DNA from 4 places in the Lawsonibacter sp. OA9 genome. Region 1 is predicted to be linked to each of the others. Evidence: predicted binding sites of a transcription regulator. Region 1 holds the regulator's gene; each other region holds the start of a gene.
The links. Region 1 encodes LexA, which represses DNA repair genes until DNA is damaged. Its sites were predicted from a motif close to CNAACANNTGTTNG; they were not measured.
Positions count from the first base shown of each region.

Region 1 (3,843 bases):
TTCCAACAAGGATCTGTCCAAGCTGGCCGATCAGCTTCGGCAAATCATGGACAAGTGGGAATAGAGAGGCGTTTGAGCCGCCGCGAGCAGCGCGGATGGACCGGAGCGAAGGTTCGCTCCTGCTGGCAGCGGCGCCCTTCCCCAACTATGACAGTAAGAACGGAGAGTTTTTATGGAGATCGACCGCAGAGAACTGAAAAGGCAGGCTAGGGAGGCCATTCGGGTCTCCCGTCCTTCCTTCTGGGTGGTCACCTTGGTATATCTGCTGATGACCACTGGTGTTTCCACACTGGCCGGCCTGCTTGTTCCGGCCCCGGACACAGGAAACATCAGTCTGCCGGCTTTGTTCCTTTCCATCCTCCTCTCCCTGTACTCCACGGTAGTTGGCTTTGGCTTTACGCTATGGTCCATGTGGACCTCCCGGAAGCTGTCTCCCGGACTGGGCGCCCTAGCCGATGGCTTCTCCGTGGCCCTGCTGGTTATCATGACCTCCATTCTGATCTTTCTCCACACGCTGGCCTGGTCCCTGCTGTGCATCCCCGTCGTCTGGCTGGTCCTAATTCCGGTTCTTCTCTCCCCAGGCCTCTCCTTCCTTGTGATTCCCGTTCTAATTGCCGGCATCATGATTTTCTCTTATTGGGTCTCTCTGCGCTACGCCCTGGCCTACTATTTGCTGGCCGACCACCCTGACCATGGGGCCTTCGCCGCGGTCCGCCGCAGTGTGGAGCTGACGCGGGGATGGAAGTGGGAGATGTTCAAGTTGTTTTTCTCCTTTCTCGGCTGGGAACTGCTGGATCTACTTCTGTACACGCTGGTCCTGGTCCAAGTGCTGGTCCAAGGAGGTTTTTTCCAGTCTCTTTCCCTGGAGCACTACGGAGCGGCCTATGTGCTCTATCAGATTATCCTCTCCTATCCCAGCTCCGCCCTTCTTCTCCTGCTGGCCTCCATCCCGGTAAAGCTGTGGCTCTATCCCTACCGCTCCGTGACCATGGCCGGCTTCTACGACGCCCGGCTGCGCCTCCAGCGGGAGGGTTCTGTGGAGATGCCCCCTCTCTGAACATCCAAAGCTACCCGCCAGGACCTCTAGGTCCTGGCGTTTTTTTAGAGGCTTCCTTATTTTTGGAACATTCGTTTGACATTCGTACAAATGTATGATAAAATACATCTAAATTTTAGTATGTAATTTTCTGTCCGTCTGCCGAAAGGAGCCCTTGCCATGGCCAAACTGACCGCCAAGCAGCAGCAGATCTATGACTATATCCTCTCCTTTACCAATCAGCACGGCTATCCCCCTTCGGTCCGGGAGATTGGCGCGGCTGTGGGACTGAAATCCCCCTCCACCGTCCACTTCCACATGAAGGGGCTGGAGGAGGCCGGTGTCATCGTCAAGGCAGAGGGCAAGACCCGCGCCATCTCCCTGCCGGGGGCATCCATGGGCCCGGTGGCAGAGGAGGAGGACCCCCACGCCAACCAAATACCCATCCTTGGCAATGTAGCCGCCGGCACCCCTATCCTGGCCCAAGAGTGTATTGAGGACTACCTCACCTTCGACACTGCCGGTCTGTCCGGGGAGCACTTCGCCCTCACGGTCCGGGGCGAGTCCATGCTGAACGCCGGGATTCTGCCCGGTGACCTGGTGGTGGTCCACCGCCAGCAGGAGGCCCGGAATGGTGAGATCGTAGTGGCCCTTTTTGAGGATGAGGCCACCGTCAAAACCCTTCATAGAAAAGACGGCCGCACCTGGCTTCTTCCCCAAAACCCTGATTACCCGCCTATCGACGGCACCAAAGCCGAGATAGTTGGCAAGGTGGTGGCGGTAGTCCGTCGGTACTAATTTTGTCCCCCTGCGGCCGGTCATGCTCCCCATGGCCGGCTTTTTTCGTTGACAATCCCAGGTCCTGTCCAGTATACTGAACAGGCAAACAGAGGGAGGCGAGAAGGGTCGTGACCAAGAAGGAGCTTCTGGACCGCTGCGCCCGTGACGGGGCGGAGCGGGTGCTGCTGGCCCGTGTGCTGGACAAGCTGGAACTGGCTCAGGACCGGGGCATCCCAGCCCATACCCCCTTTCTCTCGCCGGGTGAACAGGCCTCTGTCACCGATTTACTCAACGCCTGGGGGCAGCCCCGCCATATCTTTTGGGGTGGCTTTCCCGGCGCAGAGCGGGCCCTGTGCGCCTTCCTCCCCGACTGGCAGGATGAGAACGACCTCCTGTTGGACCCAGAGGGACCGCTGGCCGCATTGGAGGCCGCCTTCCCTCCCGGTTCCGAGTTAAGCCACCGGGATATTCTGGGCTCCCTTATGGGCCTGGGGTTGACGAGGGAAAAGCTGGGGGACATCTTGCTCCCTGGCGACAGGACCTGTCAGGTGATCCTGCTCCGGGAGGTACTGCCCATTCTCCTCTCCCAGTGGGAGTCCGCCGGGCGTTGGCGGTTAAAGCTCCGGGAAATTCCTCTGGCTTCCCTTTCCCCTGGAGAGGCGAAGGTAAGGCTCATCCGGGACACAGTCGCCACCCCTCGCCTGGACGCGGTGCTTGCCGCCGGTTTTTCCCTGTCCCGCTCCAAAGCCATGGCCTATATCTCCGCCGGCAAGGCGGCCGTCAACCACCGGGAGTGTCTCAAAGGGGACAAGCTGGTGGATGTGGGAGACATTCTCACCTGCCGCGGACTGGGCAAGTGCGTGGTCCGGGAGATCCCCGGCCAGTCCAAAAAGGGACGGACCATGCTGGTATTGGAGAGATATATTTAAGCCGCCGGATAGGAGGGCACAGCTATGGCACACTATGAATATGAATTTGAGGTTCTGGCCCTCTCCGCCGGAGGGTACAGCCTGTTCGGCGGCGTCGGCATCCGGACTGAGGGCCACCAGGAAGTCATTCGAAGCCGGGCCGCCGCCGGCTGGCGTTATGTGGGCTATCTGCCCAGCGTTCAGCGGGCCTCTGGACATATTGAGACCATCGAGCTGGTATTTGAACGCGAGATAGAACAGGAATAAGGGAGGGAAAGGCATGGAGCAGAAGAAGATCGACCGCATCAATGAGCTGGCCCGGAAGGCCAAGTCTCCCGCCGGCCTCACCCCAGAGGAGGAGGCTGAACGGGCCCTGCTGCGACAGGAGTATATCGCCGCCTGTAAGTCCAATCTGATGGCCCATCTGGACAATACCCTCATTCAACATCCTGACGGCACCCGGACCCGGCTGCGGAAGAAGTGATCCGCTCTAGCCGGAGCAGGGGTTCATTGACAATCTCCCCGGCATCTGGGATAATACTCTCGATCCTTTTATGTCCCGCCAGGCGCTTATCCTATCTTTTTAAGGAGGCCCCCCATGGCTCATATTAAATTTTCTACCGACTCTGCTTCCGATATTCCCGCCGCTCTGCGGGAGGAGTGGAACATCCAGGTCCTCCCTTTTCCCATCGCGATGGGCGACAGGGAGTATATGGACGGCTTTGACTTCACTCCCGACGAGTTCTTTCAGATGCTGCTGGACAGCCCTCAGATCCCGACCCACGCCCAGTTGAACCCCTATCTTTTCACTGAATGCTTTGAGAAGGCGTGGAAAGAGGGCTATACCGATCTGATCCACACCTCTATCAACTCCAAGGGTTCAGCCACCTATGGCAACGCCATACAGGCCCGGGACGAGTTCTATGAGGACCACCCCGATGCCCAGGACACCTTCCATATCCATATCATCGACTCCAAAAACTACACCATGGGCTACGGCTGGGCGGTGGTGCAGGGGGCCAAGATGGCTGCTGCCGGTGCCCAGGCGGGAGAGATCGTGGATTTTATCCAGGATTGGGTGGATCATGTCCGGGTGATCTTCGCCCCTCTTGACCTGCG
Region 1 covers NZ_JAKNTI010000022.1:2,471,288-2,475,130, forward strand. The annotation lists gene MCG44_RS13215 (MBL fold metallo-hydrolase RNA specificity domain-containing protein) at 1-64, shown strand, start outside; gene MCG44_RS13220 (DUF975 family protein) at 173-1,057, shown strand; gene lexA (transcriptional repressor LexA) at 1,217-1,834, shown strand; gene MCG44_RS13230 (RNA-binding protein) at 1,945-2,745, shown strand; gene MCG44_RS13235 (DUF4177 domain-containing protein) at 2,770-2,991, shown strand; gene MCG44_RS13240 (DUF896 domain-containing protein) at 3,005-3,208, shown strand; gene MCG44_RS13245 (DegV family protein) at 3,323-3,843, shown strand, end outside.

Region 2 (3,843 bases), 1.9 Mb from region 1:
TCGTGATGAAATAATACCCCGGTCGGCCATAGTCGCAATCGGTCAGGCGGTTTTGTTTGCGCCTGGGCATGACCATTGGCTCATCCCCTCAAACATTCACGCAGGCCGTCCAAAAAGGGTCCCAGGGCGGTCTGATCCCCTGTGAATTCAAATTTGAGGCTTTGGATCCCATACACACCAAACAGCGTACCGCTGACCTGAACATGGCCCATGCGGTCCAGATCGAAGCACAGCCTGCCTCCGTAGGAAACATCTTTGATCTCAGCGTGTTTCCCCTGGAGATGATTCATCTCATCCAGTTGACCCACAAAGTTCCTGACCTCTTCGATCCCGCACATCCAAGAGCCGGTGCCGACATATTCTTCCTCGCTCTCTCCGTAATTGTCCTCGCCATTGGAGCACACACGAACCTTGAACTCGGTGCCGTAGGGATCGTTACTTTCCCGGTCATTACACCAAAAATCGAATATCTCCACACAGTTTCTACCCATAGAAAATTTTGCGCTCACAGTTATTTCCCCCGCAGTTCAATGATCTGGTCCCGCAGGGCGGCCGCCAGCTCGAACTCCAGCATCTTGGCAGCCTCGCGCATCTCTTTTTCCAGACGGGCGATCCGCTCTGCCTTCTGCTGTTTAGTGAGGCCCTGGACCTCGCCCTTCTTCTCCGGGGTATCCTCCCCTTCGGCAGAGATATCCAGCAGAGCCCGCACCGATTTGATGACTGTCTTGGGTACGATGCCGTGGGCCTTGTTGAAGGCGTCCTGCTTCTCCCGCCTCCGCTCCGTCTCGTCCATGGCCCGGCGCATGGAGGGTGTGATGGTGTCGGCGTACATGATGACCATGCCCTCGGCGTTTCGGGCCGCCCGGCCGATGGTCTGGATGAGGGAAGTCTCGCTTCGGAGAAATCCCTCCTTGTCCGCGTCCAGAATGGCCACTAAGGACACCTCAGGCAGATCCAGCCCCTCCCGCAGCAGGTTGATCCCCACCAGCACATGGAAGGCACCCAGGCGCAGATCCCGGATAATTTCCATGCGCTCCATGGCATCGATGTCGTGGTGCATATAGCGCACCTTGATCCCCGCCCCCTGGAGATAGGCGGTCAGATCCTCTGCCATCCTTTTGGTCAGGGTGGTGACCAGCACCCGCTCGTTCCTGGCGGTACGCTGGTTTATCTCGCCGATCAAGTCGTCGATCTGCCCCTCTACGGGACGGACCTCAATGCGGGGATCCAGCAGACCGGTGGGCCGGATGACCTGCTCCACAATCTGTCCGGAGCGGGTGCGCTCGTACTCCCCAGGGGTAGCGGACACATAGACCACCTGGTTGACCCGCTGCTCAAACTCCGGAAATTTCAGCGGCCGGTTGTCAAAGGCGCAGGGCAGGCGGAAGCCGTAGTCCACCAGGGTGGTCTTGCGGGCCCGGTCCCCATTGTACATGGCCCGCACCTGGGGCAGGGTGACATGGCTCTCGTCGATAAACAGAACGAAGTCTTTTGGGAAATAGTCCAGCAGGGTATGGGGAGGCGAGCCGACGGGGCGGCCTTCAATCACCCGTGAGTAATTCTCAATGCCTGAGCAGTAGCCCAGCTCCTGCATCATCTCCACGTCGTACATGGTGCGCTGCTTGACGCGCTGGGCCTCAATGAGCTTGTTCTCCGATTCGAAGAAAGCCACCCGCTCCTCCAACTCCTTGTAGATCTCCTGGATAGCGGCGTCCATCTTCTCCTTGGGAGTGACATAGTGGGTGGCAGGCCAGATAGGGATATTGGTCAGCCGACGGATGGAGGTGCCGGTGACCACATTGATCTCGCTGATGCGGTCGATCTCGTCCCCGAAAAACTCCACCCGGATGGCCGTGTCCTTCCAGTAGGCTGGCCAGATCTCCACCGTGTCCCCCCGGACACGGAACATATTGCGTTCAAAGGCGATGTCGTTGCGCTCGTAGCGGATGGCCACCAGCTTTTTCAGCATCTCGTCCCGCTCCATCTGGGCACCCACCCGGAGGGAAACCATCATCTTCTCAAAATCCTCCGGCTCGCCCAGGCCGTAGATGCAGGACACCGAGGATACCACGATCACGTCCCGCCGCTCCAGCAGGGAGGCGGTGGCGGACAGGCGGAGACGGTCGATTTCCTCATTGATGGCGGAGTCCTTTTCAATAAACGTATCCGTATGGGGGATATAGGCCTCCGGCTGGTAGTAGTCGTAGTAGGATACGAAGTATTCCACCGCGTTGTTGGGAAAAAACTCCCGGAACTCGGCGCACAGTTGGGCGGCCAGAGTCTTGTTATGGGCCAGTACCAAGGTGGGACGCTGGACCTTCTCGATGATCTTGGCCATGGTGAAGGTCTTGCCCGAGCCGGTCACTCCCAGCAGGGTCTGCTCGTCCAGCCCCATCTCGATCCCCTGGGCCAGAGCCTGAATGGCCTCCGGCTGGTCGCCGCTGGGGGTATATTCTGAAACCACTTCAAATTTGGGCATTCCCTTCACCTCGCCAGTAGTCTATACAGATTACTCCTCATTATATCAGAACATTTGTTCCAACACAAGAGTTTTTCGCTCCTCCCACCGTTTTTGCAGGGGGAGGAGCGGGTACTTATAACAGCTGATACATGGGACGGCCCTGCCGGCGCTCTGTCTCCATCAGGGACACCACGTCCCCGTCCACGAAGATCAGATGGTCCTCCAGCGTCACCCCAGCGGGCAGCAGGGCGCTGCGGATGACATCAGTGGCCTGCCAGTCGGCGTCGGAGGGAAGGGCCAGATTGCTGATGTGGTTATGGGCCAGATACAGCCTGGAGGCACGCAGACCCACCGCCTCCTCCAAAATACGCCGGATATTGATGTCACAGGCAGAGATGCTGCCCTCTGACACCAGTCGGACACCCAGGGCCTTTCGCTTGCTGTCCAGGAAGAGGCCATAGACCATCTCGTTTCTCGCCCCAAAAAAATAGGGACCCAGGAGCTCCTCAGCCTGGTGGATGCTGTTGATAATCTTTCCCAGGTCGCTCCTGTCCATCTGGTAGCGCCTGCCCAGAGCGGGGATAAGCCGCAGCAGAAGCGCGGTGTGCTCCCCCACCCCCAGCACCTTTGTCAGCTCGTCCACCGAGGCGTCCAACACCCCGGCCAGAGAGCCAAAGCGGTCGATCAGGTCGTGGGCGATGGCGTTCACATCCCCCTGGGGAATGGCGTAAAACAACAGCAGCTCCAGCACCCTGTGGTCCGGCCAGCCCTCCAACCCACGGGTCAGAAATTCTGTTTTCATCCGCTGCCGGTGGCCGGCATGGCGGTGCTTTCCTTGTTCTGCCATGGGACCTATTCCTTTCCCTCAGTACCTTGCCCCTCAACCTGGGACATCAGCTCCCCATAGTCTACCAGCATTTTTTTACATATCCCGCACCAGAACGCACTTGGCCGCTGTGCCCACACAGCGCCAAAGGACTCCGGAGGCAGCAAAATGGCGTGCTTTTTCTTCAGGACAGCCTTGGTCCAGAGCTTGGGAGGCACCTCCCCGGCCGGTAGAATATAGCTGTCTCCCCGGTCGTGGAACGTCCCTTCCAGCATTGATCCGCCACAGTATGGACAGTTCATTCCAGCACCTCCAATCAAAGGCTCTCTCAGCCCTTGGCTCCGTACTCTGCCAGGTACGCCTCCATTCAAAATGCGGGTTTTTCTCCTGCGGGAAAAACATATGCGCTTCGCACACCGCATTTTCAGGGGGGACCAGTTACCCCCTGATGCCCCCCATGCTCTCCAAGGGGACGGGGGGTTATAGGTTTATGCTTTGGCCCCGTACTCCGCCAAGTAGGCTTCCATTTTAGCCTTCATCTCGTCGTCAATATAGA
Region 2 covers NZ_JAKNTI010000022.1:588,729-592,571, reverse strand. The annotation lists gene MCG44_RS03920 (hypothetical protein) at 81-491, opposite strand; gene uvrB (excinuclease ABC subunit UvrB) at 512-2,479, opposite strand; gene MCG44_RS03910 (JAB domain-containing protein) at 2,595-3,308, opposite strand; gene MCG44_RS03905 (PF20097 family protein) at 3,314-3,589, opposite strand; gene pyrE (orotate phosphoribosyltransferase) at 3,776-3,843, opposite strand, start outside.
Region 2: a site for LexA is predicted at 2,527-2,540, ahead of uvrB (excinuclease ABC subunit UvrB). Genes of this name have one in related genera too.

Region 3 (3,843 bases), 1.4 Mb from region 1:
GGAGCCGCTCCAATGGCAAGCTTCATGGTGCTGTCCTCCTAAGATGCCCATATTCGGGCAAGCTCGCCGTAGCATCACCGGCGGCAGGGACAATGATACCACGGAATAGGGCGAGAAACAAGGGGCGGCCTTACGGCAGCCACGGAGGGTGTTGTCAGAGCTTGCACTGGCGTTAAGGTCAGCCATGGACCTCCGGCAGGGCACGGTCCCACTCCTTTTGGAACTCGGTCATCATACCCCAATACCGCTTAGGCATCTGGGTCATGCGGCACCTGGGATTTTCCCGTCCCCGGATGGAGATCGCATCATAGAAGGATCTCCACAGGCGGCGGTAGGCCAGCTCGCTCTCGCCGGCCGGCCCCGGATGAAAATCTTCCACTGGCAGGATGGCCCACTGGTTCGGCTGGTGGAACAGCGCCTCGCCATGAGTGCGGTCGTGGAGGACGAATCGCTCCTGGGGATATCGAGAGCAGAAATGGGGACGAAGTAGGGGGAGGACCCGGTTCTTGGGCTCAATCTCTCCGACCAGCACGCCGCCCTGGTCGGAAAAGCGGACAAAGCCAGTGTATAGGTGCGCCTCGTTGTTCAGTTGCTGGACCGCTTTCCGTACCTTGTCCACAGTCGGGTCGGTCAGATCCCGGACAAAGGCCGGGCCCCGCTCATAGCCCAGGCGGATAAGCCTCCAGAGCCACAGCTCCTTCTCCGGCAGACAAGTGAGAAATCCGCGAGCGGCCAGTTCCCGCCCCTCATGCCCCAGCTTGGGGGAGAAGGAGCGGTATACACGCTGGGCGTGCTCCTCCACGGTGATAATGGTTCTCTGGGGGTACAGAGAGCAGCAGGGGTCCTCCGGTGTGCGGAACTCAACTGGTTCTTCCTGGTTGACATAAGTTTCAAAAACACAGGTGAGAAAACCAGAAAAGGTGCCGTCATAGTGGCAGCATACTTGGGTCCAAGGCATGAGATCACCTCCTGAATAGTATGGAGTAGCCCGCTTCAAACAGCTTGGTCGAACAGAGACAGCTGCTCGCCCATGGGAGAGGTCTGAGCGGGGGGCTCCAAAGCGAGCAGGTGGCGCAGCAGGCCGTCCTCGCTGACCCGCAGTCCCTCCAGGCAACGACCGGAACAGGTGAGGAAGTACTGGGCTCGTTTCAGTACCACGCCCAACCTCTTTAGACCCTCAAAGGTCAGTGGACCCACCCGTCGGGCGGTGAGAATACGCCGGGCGCTTGTTACCCCGATACCTGGCACCCGGAGAAGGGCCTCGTAGTCGGCCCGGTTCACCTCTACCGGAAAAAATTGCAGATGCCGCAGCGCCCAGCAGCACTTGGGGTCCATCCTGGGATCCAGATCAGGCTGGCTCTCATCCAGCAGCTCCTCTGCCCGGAAGTGGTAGAAGCGGAGCAGCCAGTCCGCCTGGTACAGCCGGTGCTCCCGTAGGAGCGGGGGCTTAAAGTCCTGGAAAGAGGGGAGGAGAGGGCTGGTGGATACGGGCATATAGGCGGAAAAAAAGACCCGCTTTAGACAATATCGGTCATAAAGTCCTTGGGTGAGGGCGAGAATGTGCCGGTCACTCTCCGGCGTGGCCCCTATGATTATCTGGGTGGACTGTCCCGCGGGAGCGAAGCGGGGGGTATGGCGGTATAGTTTCAACTCCTGCTTGGATAGGGAGATGCCATCCCGGATCTGCTTCATTGGGGCCAAAAGGGCCTCCTTTTTCTTGTCCGGTGCCAAAAGGGCCAAACTTTTGGCACTGGGCAATTCGATATTGACGCTCAACCGGTCGGCGAGCAGGCCCAGTTGGTGGGTGAGGAGGGGATCGGCCCCCGGAATGGCCTTAGCGTGGATATAGCCCCCAAAGCGGTGCTCTGTCCGCAGCAGGTGGAGAGTCTGAATCATCAATTCGGTGGTATAGTCCGGATTCCGAACCACAGCTGAGGAGAGGAACAGACCTTCGATGTAGTTCCGGCGGTAGAAGCCCATGGTGAGATCACACAGCTCTCTAGGGGAGAATGCGGCACGCCGGACATCGTTAGTCCGTCGGTTGATACAGTACAGGCAGTCGTAGATACAGATGTTGGTCATCAGCACCTTCAAAAGAGAGACGCAGCGCCCGTCGGCGGAGAAGGTGTGGCAGCAGCCGGTCATGGAGGTACTTCCGATGGTTCCGGAGCGTCCTGCACGGTCCAGTCCACTGGAGGTGCAGGCAGCGTCATATTTCGCAGCGTCTGCCAGGATATTCAGCTTGTCTAGCAGTTCCATGGTGTTCGCCTCCAACACAAATATAGAACATTTGTACTATACAATTATAGTAAGAAGGAGCGAGATGTCAAGAGGAAAAATCTTTCTACCTTGGACATTTCGCGAGATGCCACTGTTTTGCGCATTGACCTATGTATTCTGAAACGGGGAAGAATTTATGCTTTCATTGACTTTATTATGAAAGTCAGCTATAATAAATCCATAAAAATGGAGTGCTCCTGTTGAAAAAATACAAGGAGGATGGGGAATGGAAGAGTTGTTGGAGCAGTTACTGGAGGATTGCCGGCCCTATACCCAGCAGGGAAAGGTGGCCACTTATATCCCGGAGCTGGCGAATGGAGATGCCAATGACCTGGGGATTTATGTGCTCCGCAGCGACGGGCGGCACTATCAGGCGGGGGACTACAAGAAGCGATTTACCATCCAGAGCGTGGTCAAGCCTATCCTCCTGCTGCTGGCGCTGATGGACAACGGGGAGGAGTACGTCCGATCCCGGGTGGGCGTAGAGGCCACGGGCAAGCCCTTTGACGCCATCAATGTCACGGACCAGACCTTGTTCAGCGACCACTTGAACCCCATGGTCAATATGGGCGCCATCGCCATGTGCACTCTAATTAAGGGAAAGGACTATGAGGAGCGATTCCGGCGCCTGCTGGACCTGACCAGGCAGCTGGCCGGAGACCAGGAGATCGATCTGGATCAGCAGGTCTACCTGTCGGAAAAGCGGACGGGAAATAAAAACCGGGCACTGGCCTTTCTGCTGAAGACCTATGGCATGATCGAGGACGATGTGGAACAGGTGCTGGACTGCTATTTCAAAGCCTGTTCCATCTCGGTGAACAGCAAGGACTTGGCCCACATCGGTTTTGTGCTGGCCAACCGTGGGAAGCTGCCTCAGACAGAGGAGCGGATCTTCCCCAGCCGGTATGCCACCTATGTCAACGCCATTTTGATGACCTGTGGGATGTACGACGGCTCAGGAGATTTCGCGGTCAATGTAGGCGTGCCGGCCAAAAGTGGAGTGGGAGGCGGCATTATGGCTGTGGTGCCCACCAGAATGGGAATCGGTATCTTTTCCCCTGGGTTGGATGGAAAGGGAAACAGCCTGGCAGGTATTAAGGTGTTGGAGGAGTTGTCTAAGCGGATGTATCTAAGTATTTTCTGATAAGGAAGGGAGAGCGATTGAGTTTGCGGATGCTCCCGGCCAAAAGGGAAGAAAAAAGCGGCGCCCGGTACAAAGTACCGGGCGCCGTTCTGCTTATCTGAAATATACCAGGGGATCCTCAGGGCGCTCCGCCTTCTCCACAGACTGGGCGTAAAGGACCACGCCCTCTCCATCGTAGACGTCGGCGCGCTCCCACCGGATCTCAGCGGTGACCTTGACCCACTCTCCCTTTTTCAGGGAGCGGGCTCTGTCATACTTACAGAGGAAACCGAAAAAGCGGATATCCTCTGCACAGCAGGTCATGGCGTTGCGGCCGGGGACGAAGGTACCACGGGGCAGCTTGGAGCCGGTCATGGCCTGGGTTTTCATGGTGATGGTCTTGCCCACATACCGGTCAGGGTGCTCCTGGATATCCAGAT
Region 3 covers NZ_JAKNTI010000022.1:1,111,515-1,115,357, forward strand. The annotation lists gene MCG44_RS06440 (TIGR03915 family putative DNA repair protein) at 179-958, opposite strand; gene MCG44_RS06445 (putative DNA modification/repair radical SAM protein) at 994-2,259, opposite strand; gene glsA (glutaminase A) at 2,507-3,424, shown strand; gene MCG44_RS06455 (GTP-binding protein) at 3,518-3,843, opposite strand, start outside.
Region 3: a site for LexA is predicted at 2,284-2,297, ahead of MCG44_RS06445 (putative DNA modification/repair radical SAM protein). Genes of this name have one in related genera too.

Region 4 (3,843 bases), 120 kb from region 1:
AAGCGGTGGAGTCGTCGTGGTGGCCGATGGCGGTGATGACAGTGGCCACCTCCGCCGGTTCCATCCCCATTTTGTCCAGAATGCGGAAGGCCATGGTGGCTCCACTGATGGCGTGGTCATGGCGGTTGACCACATTACCGATGTCATGCATAAAGGCGGCGATCCGAGCCAGCTCCACCTCTCGGGCGGGATAGCCCAGCTCGTTCAGAATCCTGGCGGCTACGTTGGCACACCGGCCCACATGGGCAAAGGAATGTTCAGTAAAGCCGAGAGCGATCAGGGAAGCGTCCGCCTGGGTAATATAAGTGCGGATTTCCACGGAGTTTTGAATATCCTGAAAGGTGACAGACATAAGTAAAGCCTCCTTCATGCCGGCCGGTTGGGGGACGTTCTCATCCAAATGGTGTGGGTGACCCGCCGCCGGTAACTGTTACGCAGGGGGAACGGAGATGCCGCTTCCCCGTTGAAAGGGAAACACTGCGCTCCGGGGTGGAAATGTCCCTGTTTATACTATAATAATTATGGGCAGTTTTCAATAGTTGAAATGGGATAAAACTGGACAGGCGAAAAAGAGCGGACCAGAATCTAAAGACCCTGGTCCGGCAGTAGGGAAGGATGGGAGCGCTACAGGACCACAGAGATGTTGGAGAAGCATGAGGCATACTGGTCTCGGTCTGAGCTGTATGTTTAAGGAAAATCAAAAGAAAAAACAGGGGTCCATAGGTTTCAACCTATGGACCCCTGTTCTAGTAAAATATATATCAAAGAATATAACAAAATAGAATGTAGGGAAATTATTGCTCGTCTCCGTATAACCAGACGCAACCTTTGTCAACCCCCTCCACGGCGGAACGGTAGGCGGCCAACGCGCCCTTAACAGGGCGGTCGGGACGGCGAATCTTAGCTAGACGGGAGACAATCTCCTCCTCGCTTACTTCCAGATGGATGGTGTGGTTGTCAATATCGATCTCGATCATATCCCCGTCTTGGACCGCGGCGATGGGACCGCCATCCCAGGCTTCGGGGGAGACATGGCCAATACAGGGCCCCCGTGTCGCGCCGGAATAGCGTCCGTCGGTGACCATGGCACAGCTGGTGTGCAGCCCCATGCCCACCAGCATAGCGGCGGGGATGGACATTTCCCTCATGCCTGGGCCTCCCTTGGGCCCTTCATAGCGGATGACCAGGACGCTGCCGGGCTTGACGGCCCTATCTGCCATAAACTTGCGCAGGTCGTCCTCAGAGTCGAAGCACACAGCCGGCCCCCGGTGGTGGAACATCTCAGGGACCACGCCGCTCTTTTTCACGATGCAGCCGTTGGGGGCCAAATTGCCGTATAGCACGGCAAAGCTGCCGTCAGGATACAGGGGGTCCTCGACAGAGTGAATGATCTCGGCGTTTACTTTCCGTTTGAAGGCGGACAAAAATTCGCCCAGAGTACCGCCCATAGCCAAACGGGCATCCAGGTCCAAATACTGCTGGATCGCCTTGAGGGTGGCTCCCACGCCTCCGGCCTTGTAATAGTCATAGATATTATATTGGGAGGAGGGTTTGAACTTGGCAATACAGGGGACATGCTGCTGGATCTGGTCGAAATCTCCCATATCGAGCTTAATACCCATCACACGGGCCAGCGCGCATATGTGGAGCTGGGCGTTGGTAGATCCGCCGGTAGCCGCTACATGACGGAGGCCGTTTATCAGGCTGCTTTCCGTGACGATATCGCTGAACCTGACGTTCTCCTTCACAAGCTGAACGATGCGTTCACCCACATCCCGGGCCTGACGGTTTTTAGCCGCAGAGCAGAACAGCATGGTGGTGCTGTCGATGGGGCACAGGCCGATGACTTCGGCAAAAACGCCCATGGTATTGGCGGTCCCGTACATACTGCAGGTACCGCAGGAAAAGCAGATGTTTTCACGATAACGAGTGTAGGTTTCCTCACTGATCTTGTCGATATTCCGGGCGCCGATAGACTCCTTCAAATCAGGGGTCACATAGGTGCCCTCCTCCGCCTCATAGGGCACCATGCTGCCGGCAGTGAGAAAAAGGCAGGGTTTATTGAGCGCGGCGGCAGCCATAAGCATACCGGGGACGATCTTGTCACAGCTGCATAGGAAGACAAGGCCGTCAAAGCCGTGGGCGTTGGCCATGGATTCAATGCTGGCCGCGATCAAATCACGCTGGGGCAGGATATAATGCATCCCTGTGCCCTGGGCCATGCCGTCGCAGGGGGCGGGGACATTAAACTCCCCCGGTACGCCGCCAGCGGACCAGATACCTTCCTTTACGAACTTGACCAGTTCGCCAAAGCTTCGGTGACCGGGATTGACATCCGTGTAAGAATTTGCGATGCCGATGATAGGTTTGCGTAAATCCTTGATGCGGTATCCGCAGGAATTCATCAGGCCGGTGAAATAGCCCTCCTGGATATTATCAGGGTCATGGACCCCCTTCCAGTTTTCTGCCATCTAGGTCTTGCCTCCCCTAATTGAAATGATAATATAGTGGTTGCTGTGGTATGTGTCCGCTCTGATACAATATAGTATAGAGAAAAACTGATTCTATGTAAAACAGTTGTACTCTGTAAATCAACAAGTAAATACTTGTTATTAAATGCCGTGTATGTTACCATGAAAGGGGGGAGACAGATGACAAATAGTGAGAAACTCTTTCTGATCTTGGCGGAGGAGCTCAATTTCCGTCGGGCAGCGGCCCGTGCTTTCCTCAGCCAACAGGGGCTCAGTGACCATATCCGGCGGCTGGAGGAGTGCTATGGAACCCCGCTCTTCTACCGGCGTCCACGGGTGTCCCTTACTCCGGCGGGGGAAGCGGTACAGCGCACGCTGCAGCGGGTAAAAAATTTGGAGTCCGGGTTGGAAGCGGAATTGGCCGAACTGGAGGAGGGGGCTGCTGGCACCCTGAGATTAGGTACAAACTATGCAAGAGCCCGCCTGATCATTCCTCTGTTCTTTGTGCAGTATCATGCTCGATATCCGAAGGTGCGGCTCGAGCTGGTCCCGGGAGAGACCTCCGCAATGGAAAGGATGCTGGAGAACGGTGAGCTGGATGGATTTTTGGGTGTCAATACAGCTCTGCGTCCTGGAATGAAGTCGGTCCCTCTGGCTCGGGAGAGCATCTATTTGATTGCCTCCGTCTCCTATCTCAAAAAATACCTCGGACTGGAGAAAGAGGCAATAGCCGGCCTAAGGAGCGGCATTGACTTGAAACACTTTCAAGGCCTGCCCTTTGCTATGAATTATGGAAAAAGTACAGCCTTCCAGTTGATTGACCAGCACCTGGTCACAAATGGGGTGACGATAGACAATCTGTTGTCAGTCAGTGATTACAACGTATTAGAGGAGGCGTGTCGCACTGGATATGTGGCGTCCTTCTGTCCTCAAATATTTCTGCCTACCATTATAAAGGGGAACCGAAGCTGCCCAGAGGAAAGATTTCTCTGCATCCTACCAGTACGGGGCTTGGAACGATCCCTGCGCTTTGATTTGGTGTATCAGGATATGGTGTACTACCCCAAATTTGCGGTAGACTGTTTTGCGCTTCTGAAGGAGATTGTGGGCAGCTACTTGGAGCAGACAGAGGTGCTGGAGCAGTAGACCTGAGATTTGAGATAACAAAAAGCTGGTCCCCGAAACTTCCATTCGGGGACCAGCTTTATTATCATTGCAGTTGGCCTTGATACAGGTCATAGGGAGTAGTCTGATATACATAATAATTGAGCCAGTTGGTGTAAAAGAGCTGTGCGGCGGAACGCCAGCGGACAACGGGTGACTGTCGGGGGTCATCGCCGGGAAAATAATGCTTGGGAACATCAATATCAAG
Region 4 covers NZ_JAKNTI010000022.1:2,347,266-2,351,108, reverse strand. The annotation lists gene MCG44_RS12630 (HD domain-containing protein) at 1-352, opposite strand, end outside; gene MCG44_RS12625 (dihydroxy-acid dehydratase) at 795-2,471, opposite strand; gene MCG44_RS12620 (LysR family transcriptional regulator) at 2,652-3,617, shown strand; gene metA (homoserine O-acetyltransferase MetA) at 3,682-3,843, opposite strand, start outside.
Region 4: a site for LexA is predicted at 2,571-2,584, ahead of MCG44_RS12625 (dihydroxy-acid dehydratase). Genes of this name have one in related genera too.